2 regions of the Geobacillus sp. JS12 genome follow, and region 2 is predicted to be linked to the other one. Evidence: riboswitches for the same ligand, from Rfam matches in the RefSeq annotation. Region 2 holds a riboswitch; the other holds the start of a gene.
What was found. Region 2 has a riboswitch for FMN ahead of ribD (bifunctional diaminohydroxyphosphoribosylaminopyrimidine deaminase/5-amino-6-(5-phosphoribosylamino)uracil reductase RibD). Riboswitches for the same ligand answer to the same signal wherever they lie in the genome.

Region 1 (11,449 bases), 690 kb from region 2:
GTCGTCCCATCGGTCGTGATGAGCGTATGCCCTTGGTAGTGAGCGAGCTCCGGGAAATCGTTTGGCGACAAGATGATGCCTTGTTCTTTGTTCAACACGATGTCCCCGCCGTCGTACTGTTCGATGATTTGCGGGTTGACGTTGGCTCCCGTAAACTCCGGAGCGGTGTCCATATGAGCCAAAAAGCCAATCACGGGCGCGTTTTTGTCCGTATTGGCCGGCAACGTCGCCATCACGTAGCCGTTGTCATCGATCGTCACATCTTCCATGCCGATCGACTTCAGCTCTTCGACGAGCATTCTCGCCAGCTCCCACTGTCCCGAAGTCGATGGGCACGTATGGCTGTTTGGGTCGGATTGAGTGTTGATTTTCGCGTAGCGGATGAAGCGTTCGATGAGTTCCTGTTTCATTGGTTCATCTCCTTTTTATGTATGAGTGTTGGGTGAATCCGCGAATCGCTTCCGCCAATGCAGCGGAGAGGTTCCGTGTTTATTTTATCATATGCGATCTCCAACAGGGAAAGAGGGGGCGCCATGCGGCGCACGAGTTTTTCCACGGCGGGCGAGGCGGCCAAGAGAAGCGTTATGATATAATGAAAAAGCAAGGGCCTCGTCCAAAATGAGAACGCAGCTGCTTCCTGCCTTGTGCAGATGAGCGGAACAGAAAGGAGAAGCCAAACCATGTCATTCAGCTACGTGTCTCATCTGTATTGTCCGAAATGTGAACGTACATACGATGTCGACCAAATTCATCAACTTTGTGAATGCGGGTCGCCGCTTCTGGTCGCGTATGATTTGGAGTCGATGCGCCAAGAAGTGAAGCAGGATGTGCTTACAGAGCGGGAACCGAGCTTATGGCGGTATCATGAGTTATTGCCGGTGAAACGTCCTGAACATATCGTGTCGCTCGGCGAAGGGATGACGCCGCTCGTGCCGATGCCGCGGCTCGGCCGTAAAATCGGCATTGAAGCGCTCTACATGAAAGACGAAGGAGTCATTCCGACCGGAACGTTTAAAGCGCGCGGAGCGGCTGTCGGCGTTTCTAAAGCAAAAGAATTAGGGGTCAAACAGCTCGTCATGCCGACAAACGGCAACGCGGGTGCGGCGTGGTCGCTGTATGCGGCGCGGGCGGGCATTCAGGCGACAGTCGTCATGCCGGTTGACGCGCCGGAATTGACGCGCAAAGAATGCGCCATCGCAGGAGCGGAATTGTATTTAGTCAACGGTTTGATCAGCGATGCGGGCCAAATTGTGGCGAAAGCGATCCGCGAATACGGATGGTACGATGCGTCGACGTTGAAAGAACCGTACCGGATTGAAGGAAAGAAAACGATGGGGCTTGAGATCGCCGAACAATTCTCATGGCGGCTTCCGGATGTCATTTTGTATCCGACCGGGGGCGGCGTTGGGTTGATCGGCATTTACAAGGCGATCAAAGAATTGCAGGCGCTCGGCTGGGTGGACGGCCGCATGCCGCGGCTTGTTGCTGTGCAGGCCGAGCATTGCGCGCCGATTGTGAAGGCGTGGCAGGAGAAAAAACGCGAATCCGAGTTTTGGCCGAACGCTCATACAGTGGCGTTTGGCATCAATGTGCCGAAAGCGCTCGGCGACTTCCTGGTGCTTGAGGCGGTATATGAGACAGACGGCTGCGCGGTTGCCGTTGGCGATGAAGCGATTTTGGCCGAGCAGCGGACGGTGGCGGAGCTCGAAGGAGCGTTCATTTGCCCGGAAGGAGCGGCGGCGTTTGCGGCGGCCCGAAAATTGCGCGAGAGCGGCTGGATTCGCGACGGGGAGACGGTCGTCGTGCTCAACACGGGGACGGGATTGAAATACGCCGATTTGGTTCAAGTCGCCCCACCGGTGCTCGAACCGGGAGATTCGCTTCCGATGCGGGAATAATCAAGCTGTGAGCAAAAAAACATAGACAAATCGAAAACAGGATTGTATACTAAACTCATCAGAATAATCAAAAATGAAAAACGATTCATCTTCGGGGCAGGGTGAAATTCCCGACCGGCGGTGATGAGGCGCTTCGCCTCTCAGCCCGCGAGCCGCAAGGCAGGATCCGGTGCAAGTCCGGAGCCGACAGTATAGTCTGGATGGGAGAAGATGAAGGTTTGCCGGCGTTCGTTTTGGCGCATGCGAACGTCTAGTTGCGCACACCCTTTTTCTCCCTTAAGCCTCGTCCGGTTTAAGGGAGTTTTTGTTGGCGCTCGCGGCGGCAGCCTTCTTCTTGTGAGGATGAATCACGAGAAGGGGAGGAGAACAAGCATGAAACGCATTTCCATTCGCGCCTTTGTCGGCATCGGAGCGTTGGGCGCCATGGCGCATGTGCTCATGATGCTCAACTTTCCGCTGCCGCCGTTTCCCAACTTTTTGCTTGTTGATTTCAGCGACATTCCGGCGCTCATCGCCGCCTTGTTGTACGGCCCGCTCGCCGGCGTGGCGGTCGAACTATTGAAAAACGTGCTGAACTACGTGTTCGTCGGCAGTGCGACCGGCGTTCCGGTCGGCCAGATCGCCAACTTCACTGCCGGGGTGGCGTTCCTTTTGCCGGTTTCCTATATTTATCGGAAAGCCGCATCGAAAAAAGGCTTGCTGCTGGGGTTGGCGGCGGGAACAGTGACGATGGCGCTCGTCATGAGCGTGCTCAACTACTACGTCTTTCTGCCGGCGTACACGCTTTTCCTCGGCGCTCCGCAGATGAGCGCGCCGGAAGCGAAGGCGTTGGTGGTATCGGCGATTTTGCCGTTTAACGCCGTCAAAGGAGCGATGGCGGCCATCGTATTTCAGCTTCTCTTTTGGCGCCTTCGTGCTTGGCTTGAGAAACAAGCGGCATCCCGCCAAGCCGCTTGATGAACAAAAAGCGAGGGTTTTTCCCTCGCTTTTTTGCGTTTGTCAAAAGCGAATCCGCGGCACCCAGTCGGCAAACCGCTCCTCTTTAAACGGATTGGCGGTCATCGAATAGCCGCGCTCCTCCCAATAGCCCGGCTCATCTTCCTTCATAAAGCGGATGCCCGACGCCCATTTCGCCCCTTTCCATAAGTAAAACGTCGCTGGCGGGATGAACCGGAGCGGATAGCCGTGCTTCGGCGAGATGTCCTGCCAGTCGTGATGCTTGTCTTTCCATCGATAGACAAACAAGGCATCGTCGCCCATGAGCGCCTCAAGCGGCAAGTTCGCCGAATAACCGAACCGGTCGCCGTTTAAATATCCGTAAATTTTCACGTATTTCACATCAGGATCTAGCTCCACAAAGCGCAAAAACTCGCGGAAGGCGATGCCTTCAAACGTCGTGTCGAATTTTGACCATGTTGTGACACAATGCATATCGATGGTTGAAACCGTCTTCGGCAGCTGCATCACTTCTTGATACGACAGCGAAACTTCCTCTTTCACATCGCCGAACAATCGGAAATTCCACGTCGCTTCATCGAATTCGTACACATCGCCTTCATGCAAAATCGGCCATTTTTCCGTTTCAAATTGGCCGGGAGGGAGTTGTTTGGTCATGGGGAGCACTCCTTTTTCTGCTAAATTTCTCTTAATTATTCATGATACAAAATAGAGGAAGGGGATGCAATAAAAAGGGGCTCGGTTCAATTGCTGCGGCGGTGTTCAGCGAGGACAAATTCCACCAAATATTGATTGATTTTTGACTTTTCTTAATTATATAATGAAAATGATGAAATTGGAATGATTGTTCCGAAATACGGAACGATTGAAGGAAAAGGGGGGAGGCAGGAAAAGTCGGTGGAGGAATAAGGCAGCGAGATGGACGGATCACAATGCCAATATGATGTTGGGAGAGGAGAAAGGGAACATGGTGCTCATTGGCGTGTTGATTGTCATCATTGGTTTTATCGTTCGCATAAATCCGCTTCTTGTTGTGACAGCGGCTGGATTGGCGACAGGATTGCTCGCTCATCAATCGCTGTATGACATTATTGAACAGTTTGGAACGGCGTTTACGACCAACCGGTATATGGCGGTGTTCATTGCGACATTGCCCGTCATCGGCCTTTTGGAACGCTTTGGGCTGCGGGAACAGGCGGAGAGTGTCGTGGCGAAAATCAAGGCGGCGACAACAGGGAGAATCTTGACGGTCTATTTAATCATCCGGGAAGCGGCAGCCGCGGCTGGGCTTACTTCCATCGGCGGCCATGCTCAAATGGTTCGTCCGCTCGTCGCTCCTATGGCAGAAGGAGCGGCGGAAGCGAAATACGGAAAACTGCCGGATCATGTGCGGGATGACATTCGCGCTCATTCGGCAGCGGTGGACAATATTTGAAAGACAAAAACCACGTGATTCGCGTGCAAGTGCCGACAGCGTTGATTCTGTTGGCGTTCAACATCGCCGCAATGTATGTGATTACACTCATAGATTTATAAATTTCATCATCAAAAAGGATGGAGATGCGATGAAAAAAGTGCTCGTGACCGGATTTGATCCGTTTGGAGGAGAAACGGTGAATCCGTCGCTGGAGGCGGCCAAGCAAGCAGCCGGATGGAAAAACGATCGGTATATCGTTGAAGTTCGCGAGATTCCAACCATATTTGGCAAATCATTAGCCATCTTGCATGACGCAATCATGCAAGTGGATCCTGATGTGGTGATTTGCGTCGGACAGGCAGGAGGGAGAGCGGATATTTCTGTTGAAAGAGTGGCGGTGAACATCAATGATGCCCGCATTCCCGACAACGAAGGCCAGCAGCCGATTGACGAACCCGTTGTTCTAGGCGGGCCTGTCGGCTATTGGTCAACCTTGCCGGTCAAAGCGATTGTCGAGGCGTTGAGGCGTCACGGCATACCAGCCTCTGTCTCTTATACAGCGGGAACGTTCGTCTGCAACCATGTGTTTTATGGATTGATGCATTACATCACCCAATCGAAGAAGCCCATTCGCGGCGGATTTATCCATATTCCGTATTTGCCGGAACAAGCCGCCCGGCATCTCGGGCAGCCCAGCATGGCATTAGAAACGATCGTGGAAGGGCTGCGTCTTGCCATTGACGTGGCGGTCGAACGTGAAGAAGATATCCAAGCGGTTGGCGGGCACATTTGTTGAGGAGGATTCCATTTATGACGATCATAGAGAAAATTAGTTCTTTTGCAGGAAAATGGAAGTCGGAATGCAAAACTCCGGATTGGGCGTGGCGATCGCCACAGCCAATTTCTCACCCTTGGCGGCTGTTCCAAGCGCCATTTTCAGCGTGTGGCACAACATATCTGGATCGATCCTCGCGGCGATTTTCAGCCGGATGAATGAGGAGGATCATCATAGGATTGGATTAAAGGAAAAATCAAGGGCGTAGAAGAAGAAAAGAAGATCGTCAACAGCGGCTTTGTAAGAGAGGGCCGCTGTTTTTTAATTGTATATCCTACAAGGATATTTCTATATTCGGACATCTATCAACCGTCATTTTGTCAATCATGTTTTTTCGAGAGACAAATTCATTCACATGACAACAATAGATGGATGTTCAACAAAAGTTGTACTTGACCGTTTCAAAACACGCCATACTTCCTTCTGCAATGAAAAACCAGTAAAACAACGATTTTATACAGGGGAAAACGAGAAAAATCCTCACTTGTCAAGTACACGTTGTGTGGTGATGAACCAATAAGGTTTCAATATAGGGGAAAGGCCCTAAAAAACGTAAAATTCCTTAAAAACGATTTGTGTGTTATATTAGAAAATAGATAATAATAAAAAAATAATAGTTGTTTTTTGTGGGATTCATCAATTTATTTAGAAAGGATGGAGTAGTATGATGATAAAACATGGCCAGTTGGATATGACGTGGGTGGGAAATGAGAGGCAGGCACATATTTTAAAACTTGTTGAGGAATTCGGGTCAGTTCGGGTGGCGGATATGAGCAAAAAATTTAACGTCACCGAAGAGACGATTCGCAGGGATCTTGAACGGTTAGAAAGGGAGGGATTGCTGAAACGTGTACATGGAGGGGCGGTATCCATAAAAAAAATCAAACAGAAATTCCGTTTTTTAGGCGTCAATCGATTAATATAAAAGAAAAACAAGTGATAGCACAAAAAGCAGCAACTTTTATTGAAAATGGGGATATTATTGCTTTGGATGCCAGTACTACTTCATTGCAAATGGCGAAATACATCCAAGATAAAGAGATTACGGTGATTACAAATTCGATTGCTGTAACGTTGGAGTTAGCAGGGAGAGAAGAAGTCACACTAATCACTATTGGTGGGTATCTTTTAGATAAATCGATGTCATTTGTTGGGATATCTGCTCAAAAAGTTATTGATGATTACCATGTAGATAAGTTCTTTTTCTCATGCACTGGATTTGATGTGCAGAGAGGGGTTAGTGAAGCTCATGAAATGCAGGCCCAGACAAAGAAAAAATTTATTTCTATATCGGATCAACTTTTTTTGCTTGCTGATCACAGCAAATACGGAACAAAATCATTGATTCGGGTAGCTGATTTGGAGGATGTGGATTATTTAATTACGGATGACAAAATGTCTGTGAATGACATGAGAAGCATCAGAAGTTTGGGAATCAATGTTGTTTTGGCTTAACAAAGATGAAACCCCACAAAAATATAATATATTTCAACTTATTTTTTTGTTTTATAATCTCTAATTCAGAAAAAAATATACAAAATGATGTTGAAAAACAAAAATGAATTAATTATAATAATAGTCAAACAATATAGAGGTGAGAACTTTTGAAAGACAAATATGTATTTGGAATAGATTTTGGTACTGAATCCGCTAGAGGTGTACTAGTAAGTACGAAATCAGGGGAAGTCATCGCCTCAGCCGTCTCCTATTATCCTCATGGGGTAATCACAGAGAGGCTACCTGAGTCTGGAGAACTGCTTGAGCCCAATTGGGTGCTTCAACATCCGGGAGATTATTTATATGTATTAAAAGATATAGCAAAACAATGCTTAAAAGGTTCTAAGGTTAACGTCCAAGATGTGATAGGTATCGGGATCGATTTTACTGCGAGTACGATTTTGCCTATTTTTAAAAGTGGTGTTCCCCTTTGTTTTGATCAGAAATACAAAAAAACCCACATAGCTGGGTTAAGTTATGGAAGCATCATGCAGCACATAAACAAGCCCAACTTATCAATAAAGTAGCACTCGAGAGAAACGAACCCTTTTTGCGTAGGTATGGAGGGGAAATCTCTGAGGAGTGGATGTTGCCTAAGATTTTACAAATATTGCATGAATCCCCGGAGATCTATGATGCTGCAGATAAATTTATCGAAGCCGGTGATTGGATTGTTATGCAGTTGGTTGGGGAAGAAAAACGGAGTTCATGTATGGCGGGGTATAAGGGGTTATGGAGTAAGCATGAAGGATTCCCCTCTAAGGAATATTTAAAATTTGTTCATCCGCGCTTCGAAAACTTAATTGGTGAGAAATTATCGGACAATATTTATCCAATTGGTTCAAGAGCAGGTTTTCTATCCCGAAAAATGGCTTTGGAATTAGGATTAACTGAAAGTGTTGCTGTATCTGTTGCAATTATTGATGCCCATGCTTCTCTGTTGGGTGCTGGAATAAATAAACCTAGAACAATGGTTATGGCGATGGGAACATCGATATGCCATATGTGTGTGGATAAAAGAGAAATTTTTGTGCCCGGGATCAGCGGCGTAGTTGAAGATGGTATTCTGCCTGGTTATTTTGGATACGAAGCTGGGCAGAGCGCCGGGGGAGACTTATTATCATGGTTTGTTAAAAATGGGGCACCTGCTCATTTGATGAGAGAAGCAACATCGGAAAAATCGATATACTGCGTTTTGGAAGAAGAAGCTTCCCGACTCCGGCCAGGAGAGAATGGGTTAATCGCGCTCGATTGGTGGAATGGCAATCGTTCTGTTTTGAAAGATCCAAATCTCACAGGGCTTATTGTTGGTTTTACTTTACAAACCAAACCAGAGCATATATATAGAGCACTGATGGAATCTCTCGGTTTTGGCACAAAGAAGATTTTAAACGCTTTTGTTGAAAACGGTATCAATATTGATGAAATATATGCATGTGGAGGCTTGGCGGAAAAAAACAGGCTATTGATGCAATTGCTTGCAGATATAACAGGTAAAAATGTGCACGTTGTGACATTACCACATACATGTGCTATGGGAGCAGCTGTGCTTGCTGCTGTTGCAGCAGGGAAAACAAGGGGAGGATGGGATACGATCGAGGAGGCTCAGCGCCATATGATTCACTATGAACCTATCGTTTACGAAGTAAATGAAGAAAACAGAAAGATCTATGATCAATTATTTATACAATACGAGTTTTTGTATGATTATTTTGGAAGAGCGAAGTTGATGAAAAACCTTTTATCTATTAAAAATGAGGAATTTGTCTGAGGGGAGATAGTACGTGATTTTAATCGGCCCATCCCTTATGTGCGCTGATATGGGAAATCTCCGAGATAATGTCATTCGTTTAGATAAAGCGGGAGTTGACTATTTTCATTTTGATATTATGGATGGAAAATTTGTTCCGAACTTTACAATGGGGCCGGATATAATTCGAGCGCTAAGGAATTTTACTAATAAACCATTTGATGTCCATCTGATGATTGAAAAACCGGAAGAGCACTTGGGATTATTTATTGATGCCGGAGCGGATATGATCTCAGTGCATGTCGAAGCTACCCTTCATCTCCAAAGAACATTACAAAAGATTCGAGATAGTGGCTTGAAGGCGGGGGTAGCATTAAATCCATCGACCCCTATTTCCACCATTGAATACGTTTTGGATACGGTGGACTATATTACAGTGATGACGGTCAATCCTGGGTTTGCCGGACAAAAATTTATACCTTTAATGAAGAAAAAAATTAGTAAACTGAAAGAGTTGATCACAGAGGCAGACTATGATGTGAATATTCAAGTAGATGGAAACATAGGGTATCAAACAATGCCTGCAGTTTTAGAAAATGGCGCAAATATGCTGGTCTTGGGCACGTCATGCCTATTTAAGAAAGAACTGGCTTTAGAAGATGCTGTTCTTAGGTTAAGACAGTTTATTGATAGTTTTCAAATACAATCAAGTCTAAGATCAAAGGAGAAATAAAAGAATGGCGGATATTGTCGTTGTTGGCAGTATAAACATAGATATAGTAGCTCTTACAGATCGATATCCTGGCCATGGCGATACGGTTTTCGGAAAAAAAATCGAGCTGCTGCCTGGAGGAAAAGGGGCAAACCAGGCAACGGCATGCGCTCGTCTAGGGAAAACTGTCCATATGGTTGGTGCCATCGGAAAGGATCTATATGGGGAGATTGTGTTAAATTCGCTGCAAAAAAACAAAGTTGATACGACCTATGTAAAACGTATAGAGGATAGTCCAACAGGCTGTGCAATTATTGCGATTGATCGTACAGCCGAAAACACCATGCTTGTGGTAAAAGGAGCGAATGACCAGCTACAGGTTGCAGATGTATGCGACGCTTTTTCTGGCATTTCGAACAGCCAAGTTCTGTTAGTTCAAATGGAAGTTCCAGAAGAAGTAGTCATTCAATCTATGATTGAAGCCAAAAAGAAGGATATGTTTGTGATTCTTGATCCTGCGCCAGCTGATGGAATTACGGTGCGTGCGTTGGAATACGCTGATTTAATTATTCCAAACCGTCAAGAGACAAAGGAATTAACTGGAATAGATGTAGTATCGGTGGACACAGCATATGAAGCCGCCAAATGTTTTGAGTTAATGGGAGTAAAAAAGTCGATTATTAAAATGGCTGATAAAGGTTCATTGATCTGCAATGACGGAGAGTTTGAGTATATCCAGGCTGTTCCAGTAACCCCTATAGATACTGTTGGGGCGGGTGATTCCTACGCGGGTGCACTTGCATGTGCTATTGTTGATGGGGAGGATCTTGTAAGCGCTGCACAATTTGCAACCATCGTCGGGGCGTTGAAGGTGATGAGGCTAGGTGCACAAGTTGGTATTCCGACTATTGAGGAAGTAGATGAGTTCTGTAAGGAGAGGAATCTTATGTACTATAAGTTGAAGAAAGAGAATAATCAAGAAGAAGGCGAATTATTGACGTGAGACGGAAAGGGGATGGACTATGTCTGAATATTTATTGAGGATGAATCGTATTAGCAAAACGTTCCCTGGGGTTAAAGCGCTTGATGAGGTCAGTCTCGAAGTAAAACATGGTGAAGTTCATGCTTTAATCGGAGAAAATGGTGCAGGAAAGTCCACACTTATTAAAATATTGGCAGGAATTTATCAGCCGGACCCTGGTGCGGAATTTTACTTTGAGGGGCAAAAGGTGCATATAAAAAGGCCATTAGATGCAACTTTGAAGGGGATATCGGTTATTTACCAAGACCTAAGCTTATTCCCTAACTTATCAGTGGCGGAAAATATATATATAGGAAGAGATAGCAACAGCAAGTCGTGGAAAAAAATAAACTGGGGAAAAGTAAGGGAGATAGCGGAGAAAGCGCTAACAGAACTTGATGTTCATCTCGATTTAGACATTCCAGTTGAACGTTTAAGCGTTGCTCAACAACAACTTGTTGAAATTGCAAGGGCTATTGCATTCGATTCTAAGCTCATTGTGATGGATGAGCCGACATCGTCGCTATCCTCGGGAGAAGTTGAAAAGCTCTATAGAGTAATAAATAATCTTAAACAAAAAGGAATTTCTATTATATTTGTCAGTCACAAATTAAAAGAACTATTTACCGTTTCCGATCGGTTTACTGTTTTGAGGGATGGTAAATATGTTGGAACATTTTTGAAAGGGGAACTTGATGAGGAAAAACTTATTACTTTAATGGTTGGACGCAAAGTCCAGTACGAAAGAAATCAAGGAGTTAGAAAGATAGGAAATACGGTTTTAGAAGTGAAGGATTTATCAAAAAAGGGGAATTTTAAGAATATTTCTTTTAGTTTAAGAGAAGGGGAAATTTTAGGAATTACAGGTCTGGTTGGCTCAGGAAGAACGGAACTTGCCCAAGCGATATTTGGGATTAACAGACCTTATACAGGTGAAATTAAAGTTAATGGAAAAACAGTAAATATAACGTCACCGGAGGATGCGGTGAAAAAAGGAATTGCCTATATTCCTGAAAGTCGGAAAACTCAAGGTCTTATTCTGCGACAATCGATTATTAATAATATATCTCTGCCCATTTTGAAAACGTTTCGAAATATGTTTGGCTTAATTAATCGCAAAAAGGAAGTTGATTTAGCCTGTCACTATATGAAAACACTTGATGTTAGGCCGCCTATACCGGAAATGGCTGTTGGCCAGTTATCAGGTGGAAACCAGCAAAAGGTTGTCATTGGAAAATGGCTTTCAACCAAACCGAAAGTTTTAATTGTTGACGAACCGACGAACGGCATTGATATTGGGGCTAAAACAGAAATTCATCAACTTCTCCGTCAGCTTGCTTCAGAAGGAATGGGGATTATTGT
Region 2 (11,449 bases):
TCATTAAAAAAACAAATCCTTCGACGCTGCCGCCGACATGTTCAGCGATGGCCACCGCCGCGTCGTTGCCGGAACGAAGCATCAGCCCATATACCAAATCGCGCAGTTTGATTTTCTCCCCTTGGCGCAAGTAAATTGACGACCCTTCGGTCCGGACAGCGCGGGCGCTGACCGTCACCGTGTCGTCCATCTTCCCCGATTCAATCGCCAAAATGGCGGTCATAATTTTCGTAATGCTGGCGATGCGCCGTTTTGTATAGGCATCCTTGGCAAACAAAACCCGCCCGGAATGCTGCTCTATCAAAATCGCGCTTTTTGCGCTCACCCCATCCATAGCGCGCATCCGCTCTGGAACAAATGCCATAATCCCCGCAGCGAGTGCAAGAATGAGCGCAATGAGCCGCTTCTGCTTATTCATCTCATATCGGCGAGGATCCCCCTCCTTTAAGGAGCGGGGAGGAATCGCCTGTTCCTCCTTTCCGATTAGGCTGAACGGGCCGCAGCCGAAGAAACGTCGCGGCGGAAACAGGCTGAACCCCAAAGCCGCGTTTTGTACAAGTGTATGCGTCGATGGGACAAATATGATGAAAAAATGCCGTTGCAAGGGGAGACAGCCCTGAACGATCCGCTCCGGCGCTTGCGCTGGGCTCATTGATGACATTTCCCTGCAAAGAGAAAGCCGCTCCCCGAAAAGACGGACAGGTGTCCTGATGGATCGCAGCGCCTGCTCTCCCAAAAAAACGGGCAGGGGGTTCCCCCCCCGCCCGTTTAAAACGGCTGCCAACGAAGCTTCCGCGCCTCATGAAAGCGCTCTTCAACGTTGCGCCAGTTGACGACGTTCCACCAATGTTCGATGTACGCCGCCCGATCATTTTTGTATTGCAAATAGTAGGCATGCTCCCACACATCAAGCACAAGAAGCGGGATCACATCCCATTGCGCCATGAGCTGGTGTTTTTCCGCCTGCAAAATTTCCAACCGGTGCGCTCGCGGCGCCCAAACGAGCAGCGCCCAGCCGACCCCTTCGGCGCTTTTCGCCGCTTCGGTGAAATGACGGCGAAAGGCGGCAAAGCTGCCAAAATCGCGCTCGATTTGCGCCCGCAGCTCCCCGCGCGGCTCGCCGCCACCCTCTGGATGCATGTTGTACCAAAAGATAGTGTGCAAATAATGCCCGGAGCCGTGGAACGCCGCTTCCCGCTCCCAATGTTTCAACAGATCAAAATTGTTCGTCCGGCGCGCCTCGGCCATCATCCGCTCCGCCTGATTGAGACCGTCGACATAGCTTTGATGATGCTTCGTATGGTGGAGGCGCATGATTTCTTCGGAAATATGCGGCTCGAGTGCATCATAACGGTACGGCAGCGGCGGCAAGACATGACGGCCGGGCGCTGCTTGTTGACGCGGCTCACCGCCGTCGTCCGCATCCACCCAGCGTCGCTTTCCATCGGTCACGTTGTCCGCTTGACCCGGCTCGCCGTCAGCTATATCAGGCAGCGAGTCGGAGAGCTCCGCCATAAAAGCCGGCTCTTTTCCGTCCTCAACCCGCTCTGCCGTCCCGCTGGTGTCAAGCCATCCGTCTTCGTTCTCTTTGTTTTCACTCTCCAGTTCAGGCGACACCGATTCCCCTTCGACTTGTTCTTGCGTCGCCTCTTCTTCCCGCTCGGCAGCTGACGAATCAGCCAGGCGGACGGCCCGAGTGTATACGTCATCGACAAGACGCTGGAGCTCGTAAATCGCTTCTTCGGTCCATTCATCGCCGTGTCCATCGATGTACGCCAACAAAGACGAAAGCCCAACATCCTCAGCCATCCTGCGTGCAGACAGCGCCTGTTCAACTTGTCTTCCCCACGCAGCCGCTTCCATGACATACTGGCGAAGCGCACCGACATACACGTCATCGGCAAGGCGCTGAAGCTCGCGGACGGCCTCTTCCGTCCACTCGCCGTCATGCTCGGCAATAAACTCGAGCAGCGACGAAGCGCCATCCGTGCTTGCCCCACGCAAAGCGAGCGTCTCCTTGACTTGATTTCCCCATTCGTTCACCCTAGCCGCATATTGGGCGAACAACACCTGATCGTCCATTTGGTAAAAACCTCCTCCTGTTTTGTTCGCCATATCGTATGCTGTCATGGGGAAATCGTTCTTGTCCGCATTCACCCAAATTCCCGGCCGCTCATACATAGAGGAGCGAGGGCAGTCATCATAGGAAAAGACAGCAAGGAAGAACAGAATCGCCGCAATGCTTCCCTGCGGCGGGTCTGCAAATGAGCCATAGATAAACCGCTCAAAAAAATCGAGCTGACCCAAAACATATTCGCGTTTTGGGTCAGCCCCCCTTTTTTCTGAAAAAGGCAGGCTACTTTGGCAAACTGCCGGCTGCACCAAACGGTTTCCTTGTCCGGACGCACAGAAAACGCGGCGCCAACCGCATTTTCTCGTTACGCCGACCGTTCAGGCAAGCGGCACTCGCCGGTTTCCACCCATTCGCTGACAAGCGCCTGCAGCGTTTTGGCGTCTACCTCGGCAAAATAACGGCGCAATTCCTCTTCATCGTGAATATAGACGCGCTTTCGCTGCCGATACGCCGGATTTTTCCATAAACAGACAAGAGCAATGATGTCGCGCAAATGAATGTCGCGCCCATTAGCCGTAAACAGTGGATCGCTTTCATACGGCAGCCAATCAAGCAGCGCCGCCTCAAAATGGCGCAAATACAACACAGACAGCGTCCGCTCTTCGCCCCCGTCGCGGTACGTGACTTCCGAGCGGTTGAAATAGTCTTCAAACGTGTTCGATTGCGACTTTTGCAGCTCTTCACCGTACAGGCGGCAAACGTTCATGAGCGCTCTCCTTCCCGATCAGCCATTTTTCTTTAGTTTACCATATTCCGGCTGCCCATCGCTCAAATTTTCTGCTAATTTTTCGAAAAATAAATCCGCTTCCCGCTCGGATTCGCCATCGTCCGCCCATTCCGGCAGCGGCGGCAGCTCCTCGAGCGTTTTTAGCCCGAAATAATCGAGAAATTCCGGGGTTGTCCCGTACAAAATCGGCCGCCCGGTTCCTTCGGCTCGTCCAACCTCTTTAATGAGCGCCCGTGCCATCAGCGTCTGCAATGGCTTGTCGCTTTTTACGCCGCGAATTTCCTCAATCTCCGCGCGTGTAATCGGTTGGCGGTATGCGATAATGGCGAGCGTCTCAAGCGCCGCCTGCGACAGCGGCGATGCTCCCGGCGCTTCGACCAACTTCTTTAAATAGGGGGCGTGTTCTTTTTTTGTCGCCAACAAAAACACGCCGCCAAGTTCGACAAGCTGGATGCCGCGCTCTTCCCGTCGGCAGTCTTGTTGAAGCTCCTCGATCACCGCTTTCGCCTCTAGCTCGCTGACTTCCAACACAGCGGCAATTTGTGAAAGCGACAGCCCTTCGTCACCAGCAGCAAACAACAGCGCTTCGACAATCGCCTTCGCCGGCTTGAGCGCGCCGGCGCCCTTTTTTTCTCTTTCGTTTTGTTCCATCGCCCTTCTGCCACGCCAAACTCGTTGGCGCCCCTCCTCCTTTCCTCCTGTTTTCGTCGTTTCCCAAGTCTTCTCACCCCAATGTGAGTCAACTCTCCGCCTTATCATGGCATGGGCAAACAAACAACAAAAGAAAAGCGGCCCGCCGCAGCGAACCGCCGCGGCCAAACCGCACCGCCTCAACCGGCTGGTTTCACCGCAAGAAACAAATCGCTGAAATTCCGTTCTTGCTCAACGATGATTTCGTCTTGCTTCATCAACTCTAAAATGGCCAAAAACGTCACGACGATATACGAACGATCGTAGGACGGAAACAGCTCGTAAAAGTTTTTCCGCCCGTTCGCCTGCTTTAGTTCATGCAAAATTTCCGCCATGCGCTGTTCGACGGAAATATCTTGGCGGGAGATTTTCGCCCGCATCGGTTTTTGCAGTTTTTTGCGGCGCAACAGCTTCGACAAGGCGCCAAGCATATCGTATACGTTCACATCCAGCGGCGCCGCCTTTTTCTCATCCGCGTATGCGCTTAAGTCGCTCGGCGGCTTTGTAAACAAAAGCGCCCGCTCCTCTTCGCGCCGCTTCAGTTCGCGCGCCGCCTCTTTAAACTTTTTATATTCAAGCAGCCGCTGCGTCAGCTCCTCGCGCGGGTCCCCGTCATCGCCCCACTCGATGTCGCCGTCGACCGCTTCTTCATTGGAGGGCGGCAGCAGCATTTTGCTTTTGATCGCAAGCAAGGTGGCCGCCATCACTAAATATTCGCTGGCGATATCCAACTCAAGCTCCTGCATGGCGTGAATGTACGCCATATACTGCTCCGTAATTTGCGCGACCGGAATATCGTAAATATCAATTTCATAGCGGTTGATCAAATGCAAAAGCAGATCAAGCGGCCCTTCAAACGCTTCGATTTTGACGTTGTACGGCAATTGCACATCCATCCCACCATTTTTTCCAGAACCACCGCCCGGTAGGCTCGTCTCCAGCTGCAGTACATTTATTGTATCATAACGAAGCGGCGAAGCGAACGGAAAACAGTCTCTTTTTTGCGCTGCAAGTCGCCGAAGCCGTATAATCGAAGAAGAGCCGTCCGCCTTCACATGGCGCGGCCCACTTTTGAAAGGAACGATGGCCGATGTATCCAAACGCGTATATCGAGTATTTGGTCCATTTCCATAGCGACCGCGATTATTTTGAATGCCACGAAATTTTGGAGGAACATTGGAAACAAGACGGTCGAAACAAAGGTTGGCTTGTGCTCATTCAAATGGCGGTCGCTTTTTACCATTACCGGCGCGGCAACACTTCCGGCGCGCTCCGCCTCATTCGACGGGCGCGGGCGCTGCTTGACGAAGCGCAAGAGATGATCCGGCGGCTCGGCCTCGATGACGAGGCGCTCGCCCGCTTGCTCGACGAGACGGCTGGGCGGATCACTCGCGGCGAACCGTACGAAAGCGTCGAACTGCCGATTCGCGACCGTTCCCTTTATGAGCAATGCCAGGCCGCCTGCGCCCGCCGGCAGCTCGTTTGGGGGCAAGCCAGCGACCTAGCCAACCTTGATCTTGTGGATAAACACCGGCGCCGCGACCGCTCGGACGTCATCGCCGCACGCGAACAAAAAAAACGGGCCAAAGCGGAAGGAGTTGGCTTCCCTCCCCCTCCGCCGCCCGCCTGAGCGCGGCGCCGCGCTAGTTTCGTTATTCGTTGCACGCATGGCATTTATCGAAAAACGAGGCGGTCCACTCGTTGGCGCACAATCGGCGGCCCGGGTACACCTCTTTCAATGCCTTGACCATCTGTTTTCCGATCCCTTGGTGGCGGTGTGACGGATTGACGCTGATGTGCTGGATTTCCACAACATCAGGAGCGCGCAACAGGACGCCGATAATGCCGACGATGTCATCCCCTTCTTTCCATAAAAACAGCTGCCAATCGTTGTTTGTTTCATACTGTTTCATCGTCTGCTGCAGCCGTTTCAGGTCTTTTTCCGTCGGCATAAACGACAACAGTCCCATGGCGATTTTCTCATAGTTTTTTCGGTAACGGATTAACATAAAAATCCCTCATTATCGACAAACGCTTTTCCGAAATGGAAAAGTTTTTGTCATTTTCTCTATACGTATTATAAACATTCTCACCGATATTGTGAACCATTTCATGCCTTTTTACGCAAATGTCCGCAAGACGTTCGCCATTTCGATCGCCGACACCGCCGCTTCCCATCCTTTATTGCCCGCTTTCGTGCCGGCCCGCTCGATCGCCTGTTCAATGGTGTCCGTCGTCAACACGCCGAAAATGACCGGAACACCGCTTGCAAGCGCCGCGTGGGAGACGCCTTTGGCCGCCTCGCTGCAGACGTAGTCAAAATGGCTCGTTGCCCCACGGATGACGGCGCCAAGCGTAATGACAGCGTCAAACTGCTTCGATTCCGCCATTTTTTTCGCCACAAGCGGGATTTCAAACGCACCCGGCACCCAGGCGACCGTGATGTCGCTGTCGCTCACGCCATGGCGCGTCAAGCCGTCGATCGCCCCAGATAAAAGCTTGCCCGTGATGAATTCGTTAAAACGAGAGACGACGATGCCGATTTTCAATCCGGTGCCGACTAAGTTTCCTTCAATGATGCGCATGTTCGTTGCTCCTCCCATCATTAAAAATGAAGCATATGTCCTAATTTTTCATGTTTCGTGCGCAAATATTTTTCATTTTCCTTTTTCGCTGGCATCTGAATGGGCATCCGTTCAACGACTTCGAGTCCATGCCCTTTTAAGCCGGCGATTTTGCGCGGGTTGTTCGTGAGCAGGCGCATTTTCGTCACGCCAAGATCTTTCAAAATTTGCGCCCCGATGCCATAATCGCGCAAATCGGCGGGGAAGCCCAGTTTTTCGTTCGCTTCGACCGTATCATAACCTTGCTCCTGCAGCTTGTAAGCGCGCAACTTGTTCATAAGGCCGATGCCGCGCCCTTCTTGGCGCATGTAAAGCAACACCCCGCGCCCTTCCGCCTCGATTTGCCTGAGCGCCGCATGCAGCTGCGGACCGCAGTCGCACCGGTACGAGCCAAACACATCGCCCGTTAAGCATTCGGAATGGACGCGCACCAAGATCGGCTCATCCGGGATGATCTCTCCTTTGACAAGCGCCACATGCTCTTTTCCGTCGAGAACGTTTGTGTAGCCGATGGCGCGAAATTCGCCGAATTCGGTCGGCAGCCAAACGTCCACCTCCCGTTTCACGAGCTTTTCCCGCTGACTCCGATAGGCGATCAAATCTTTGATCGTGATCATTTTCAATCCGAACTGATCGGCGATTTGCCGCAAATCAGGAACGCGAGCCATCGTCCCGTCCTCTTTAATGATTTCGCAAATGACGCCGGCCGGCTTCGCGCCGCACAAACGGGCCAAATCGACCGCCGCTTCCGTATGGCCGGCGCGCCGCAAGACGCCCCCCTTTTTCGCAATCAACGGAAAAACGTGGCCAGGACGTTTAAAATCGCTCGCTTTCACATTCGGATCAAGCAGCGCCTGAATCGTCGCCGCCCGCTCGTAGGCGCTGATTCCCGTCGTTGTCGTTTTGTAGTCGACACTCACCGTAAACGCTGTGCCATGCGCGTCCGTGTTATGAGTGACCATCGGCTCAAGCTCGAGCCGCTCCGCCAATTCCTCCGTAATCGGCACGCAGACGAGCCCGCGGCCATGAGTGATCATAAAGTTAATGACATCCGGCGTAGCTTTTTCGGCCAGCACGACAAAATCGCCTTCATTTTCGCGGTCTTCGTCATCGCAAACGATGATCACTTCTCCGTTTTTCAGCGCCGAAAGCGCTGCTTCAATCGTGTCAAACATCAAGCTTGCCCCCCTTTTCCACTATTTATAGCCGTGCTGCTCCAAAAATTCGACCGTCAATTTGGAGGTCGGCGTCGCTTTCGCGTCGAGGAAAGCGGCGACGTACTTGCCGATCATGTCGCACTCGATATTGACGAGATCGCCCGGCCGCTTTTCGCCTAAAATCGTCGCCTCACGCGTATGCGGAATGAGTGAAACGATGAACGTGCGCTCGCTCAGACCGAAAATCGTCAAGCTCGTCCCATCGACAGCGACTGATCCTTTCTCAATCATATAGGCGCGCAGCGAGGCCGGCACTTCAATTTCATAGTAGACGGCGTTCGCTTTCGGCCACTGCCGGATGATGCGCCCGACGCCGTCCACATGCCCGGTGACGAAATGGCCGCCAAACCGTCCCCCAGCCGCCATTGCCCGCTCCAAATTCACCTTCGATCCCGGCTTTAATGTTTTTAGCGCCGTCGCTTTCACCGTCTCCGGCATGACATCGACCGTAAACTGCCGTTCGGTGAACGATGTGACGGTCAAGCAGACGCCGTTGACGGCGATGCTGTCGCCAAGCCGCACATCTTCGAGCACCCGCTTGGCGCCAATCGTCATCACGATGGCGTCGCCGGTTTGCTTCATTTGTTCGATCGTGCCGATCTCTTCAATAATGCCAGTGAACACAACGATTCCTCCTTCCGTTTCGGCGCGGCGACGATTTTGATGTCCGGGCCGATCGTCTCGATGCGGCGGATGTCAAGCTCCACCGCTTCAGCAAGCCGGGCGAAGCCAAGGCCGCCGACCGGCGTCGGCGCCCCGCGGCCGCCGATCAGCTTCGGAGCGATATAGGCGATGACCTCATTGACTGCTCCCGCGCGGAGGAAGCTGTCATGAACGCGCGAGCCGCCTTCGACAAACAGCGACATGACTCCCTGCTCCCCAAGCAGACGGAGCACATCGCGGACATCGATCTGGGCCGTCGGCATTGAAAATACGCGCACTCCAAGGCGCTCATACGCCGCCGCTTGTTCCCGACTGACGCCGCCGGTGATGATCCACGTTTCTGCTTCCTTGTCAGCGACGACATGGGCGTCAAGCGGTGTACGCAATTTTGTATCCAAAATGATGCGGAGCGGATTTTTCCGCTTTTCCCCAAAGCGGACGGTAAGCTTCGGGTTGTCGGTCAAAACGGTGTTGACGCCGACCAAAATGGCGTCATGCTGCGCACGAAGGCGATGGACATCCTCACGCGCCGCGCTTGATGTAATCCATTTGCTTTCCCCCGTCGCCGTCGCGATTTTGCCATCGAGGCTGCATGCGAACTTCAACGTGACAAACGGCGTTTTTGCGGCGATATAGTGGAAAAACATCCGATTCAATTCGTCCGCTTCGTCTTTTAATACGCCAACATCAACGTCAATGCCCGCTTGGCGCAGCTTGGCAATCCCTTTTCCCGCGACAAGCGGATTCGGGTCGGTCGTGGCAACGACGACGCGACGGACGCCCGCCTGGATGAGCAAATCGGCACATGGCGGCGTTTTTCCATAATGGCTGCACGGCTCAAGCGTCACGTACACCGTCGCACCGCGCGCCTTCTCGCCAGCCATGCGGATCGCATAGACTTCCGCGTGCGGCTCACCCGCTTTCAAATGGGCGCCAAGCCCAACAACCGTCCCACCGTTGACAACGACCGCGCCAACGGCAGGATTGGGAGACGTTTGCCCGACTCCAGCTTTGGCCACATCGAGAGCGAGCCGCATATAATGTTCATCGTTATGCACCGCACTCCCTCCTTCAATAAAAATGAAACCCCCGGGATGTCCCCGGGGGCTCATCGATGAGAGAATGACCAATGATGCGCAAACAAACACATGTTCGCAAAGCAGGCTATACCGGCCGGTCGGAAACAAAAGATACTACCATGCCTAGTCGGCCGACAGACGCTGCCCACGCGGTCTGAACCGGCCGAAAACAGCCGTGCGCATATTGGCATCCTTCTCCCATCCAGACTATACTGTCGGCTCCGGAATCGCACCGGATCCTGCCTTTCGGCTCGCGGGCTGAGGGCGGAAAGCCCCATCACCGCCGGTCGGGAATTTCACCCTGCCCCGAAGGATGCATCACGATATCGTTATGTTCATTATACCACACGAAACGCCCTGCATCATCATTCCGCAACCCAAATCCAATACGCCGCTCCCCACAACAGGCTGGCCGCAAGCAAAAAGAAAAACAAGCGCCAGTTGTTTCGAACAGTCCGATCATCCTCGCTCATGCGCTGTTTACGGTTCGTCAAATACTTTCACTTCCTTCATCACGTCGCCGTTTTTCATCGTCTTCACGACGTCCATGCCCGATGTCACTTGGCCAAAGACGGTGTGCACCCCATCCAAGTGCGGCTGCGGCTCGTGGACGATAAAGAACTGGCAACTGCCGGTATCGCGGCCGCGGTGCGCCATTGACATCGCGCCGGTGACATGTCGGTGTGGATTGTTGTCCGTCTCGCACGGGATCGTATAGCCGGCATCGCCCGTTCCATTGCCGCGTGGACATCCTCCTTGGCTGACAAATCCAGGGATGACGCGGTGGAACGTCAACCCGTTATAAAAGCCTTCGTTTGCGAGCTTCTCAAAATTGGCCACCGTCGCCGGCGCCTCGTTTGGGAACAGTTCAAACTCGATTTTCCCGCCGTTTTCCATGAGAATATATCCTTTTTTTGCCACAAGCATCCAGCTCCTTTTCGACATCGAAACTGCTTTTATCATACCATGATGGCCGAGTGAAACAAAAGAAAAAATGTCTTTTCAAATTCGCACGCCGCCTGACCGCGTCGCGTTTTTCCGATAGCCAAGCAGGCGAGCGTACGGTATAATGGTAATGCATTTTCGTAAACAGGAGGCGAGCTATGTGAAACGAATGATCGCTTCATCGCTGCTTTGGGCGGTGCTCTTGGCATCTCCGGGCATCGCAGCGGCCGATGCCGCGCCGGGCGATGTCATTGTGACGCTCGGGGAAAACTTAACGAATGAACAAAAGCAAAAAGTGCTCGACGAAATGAAGGCGCCGGACGGGGCGCAAACGATCACCGTCTCAAACGTTGAGGAGCATAAATATTTGGACGGACTCATTCCGAAAGCGCAAATCGGCACGCGCGCCATCTCGTCGTCGATGATCACGATAAAAGAGCCCGGCTCGGGGCTTCATGTCGAAACGCACAACATCACATGGGTGACGAAAGAGATGTATACAAACGCCTTGATCACCGCAGGGGTGAAAGATGCCGATATTTACATCACCGCTCCGTTCCCGGTTTCCGGCACCGCAGCGCTGACGGGGCTGATGAAGGCGTATGAAATTTCCTCGGACCAAGCCATCCCTGATGATGTCAAAAAAGTGGCGAACGAGGAAATGGTGCAGACGGCGAAGCTCGCCGATTCGATCGGCGCGGACAAAGCGGTCGCCCTGCTGGCGAAAATCAAACAAGAAATCGCCAACAACCCACCGCAGACGGACGCTGATTTGCGCGCCCTTATTGAAAAAATCGCCAACGACCTTGGCATTACGCTGAGCGAGAATGAAATCAACAACCTGATTTCCCTTTTCCATAAAATGCAAAATGCCCATATTAATTGGGATCAAGTGAATGATCAGCTGAGCAAGGCGAAAGAACAGCTATCGGCGTTTTTGCAGTCAGAAGAAGGGAAAACGTTCATTCAAAATCTGATCGACATCTTGAAAGAAATTTGGAACGCGATCAAATCAGCATTTTCCTCAAATCAACAATGAAAGAAGGCGCCCCAAAAAAGGCAGCGGGCGCCTTTTCTTTGTGAAGGCCCGTTCTCTTTCCAACCGGCGGCCTTCACTTTTTCACTTTCGTTTTCAAAGGCAAATCATATTGGATCAAATCTTCATATGTCTCCCGTTTCACAACGAGCTGGGCGTCGCCGTTTTCAACGAACACAACGGCTGGGCGCGGCAGACGGTTGTAATTGTTCGCCATGGAATAGCCGTAAGCGCCGGTGCAAAAAACGGCCAAATAATCGCCCGGCTTCGCTTCCGGCAGGGCGATGTCCCAAATGAGCATGTCGCCTGACTCACAACACTTCCCGGCGATCGA

Region 1: it holds a riboswitch for FMN, as region 2 does, so the genes downstream of both, A0V43_RS06150 (ECF transporter S component) here and ribD (bifunctional diaminohydroxyphosphoribosylaminopyrimidine deaminase/5-amino-6-(5-phosphoribosylamino)uracil reductase RibD) in region 2, are expected to answer to the same signal.

What each region holds. Positions count from the first base shown of each region.
Region 1 is NZ_CP014749.1:1,235,877-1,247,325, reverse strand. Features, by position in the region: gene pepT (peptidase T) at 1-410, opposite strand, end outside; gene A0V43_RS06155 (threonine synthase) at 681-1,898, shown strand; FMN riboswitch at 1,982-2,114, shown strand; gene A0V43_RS06150 (ECF transporter S component) at 2,271-2,855, shown strand; gene A0V43_RS06145 (sulfite oxidase-like oxidoreductase) at 2,898-3,512, opposite strand; partial or broken gene A0V43_RS06140 (5-oxoproline transporter, DUF969 family subunit) at 3,823-4,287, shown strand; partial or broken gene A0V43_RS18750 (5-oxoproline transporter, DUF979 family subunit) at 4,287-4,391, shown strand; gene pcp (pyroglutamyl-peptidase I) at 4,421-5,068, shown strand; partial or broken gene A0V43_RS20335 (transporter, sodium/bile acid symporter family protein) at 5,121-5,315, shown strand; gene A0V43_RS20330 (DeoR family transcriptional regulator) at 5,772-6,032, shown strand; gene A0V43_RS06130 (DeoR/GlpR family DNA-binding transcription regulator) at 6,044-6,562, shown strand; partial or broken gene A0V43_RS06125 (ribulokinase) at 6,712-8,375, shown strand; gene rpe (ribulose-phosphate 3-epimerase) at 8,389-9,087, shown strand; gene rbsK (ribokinase) at 9,092-10,069, shown strand; gene A0V43_RS06110 (sugar ABC transporter ATP-binding protein) at 10,089-11,449, shown strand, end outside.
Region 2 is NZ_CP014749.1:1,929,028-1,940,476, forward strand. Features, by position in the region: gene A0V43_RS09375 (D-alanyl-D-alanine carboxypeptidase family protein) at 1-418, opposite strand, end outside; gene A0V43_RS09380 (superoxide dismutase) at 769-2,082, opposite strand; gene A0V43_RS09385 (hypothetical protein) at 2,439-2,840, opposite strand; gene scpB (SMC-Scp complex subunit ScpB) at 2,859-3,512, opposite strand; gene A0V43_RS09395 (segregation/condensation protein A) at 3,692-4,447, opposite strand; gene A0V43_RS09400 (DUF309 domain-containing protein) at 4,642-5,181, shown strand; gene A0V43_RS09405 (GNAT family N-acetyltransferase) at 5,204-5,560, opposite strand; gene ribH (6,7-dimethyl-8-ribityllumazine synthase) at 5,672-6,136, opposite strand; gene A0V43_RS09415 (bifunctional 3,4-dihydroxy-2-butanone-4-phosphate synthase/GTP cyclohydrolase II) at 6,157-7,350, opposite strand; gene ribE (riboflavin synthase) at 7,372-8,016, opposite strand; gene ribD (bifunctional diaminohydroxyphosphoribosylaminopyrimidine deaminase/5-amino-6-(5-phosphoribosylamino)uracil reductase RibD) at 7,971-9,113, opposite strand; FMN riboswitch at 9,321-9,452, opposite strand; gene A0V43_RS20795 (hypothetical protein) at 9,500-9,628, opposite strand; gene A0V43_RS09430 (peptidylprolyl isomerase) at 9,615-10,055, opposite strand; gene A0V43_RS09435 (DUF1002 domain-containing protein) at 10,240-11,118, shown strand; gene lysA (diaminopimelate decarboxylase) at 11,192-11,449, opposite strand, start outside.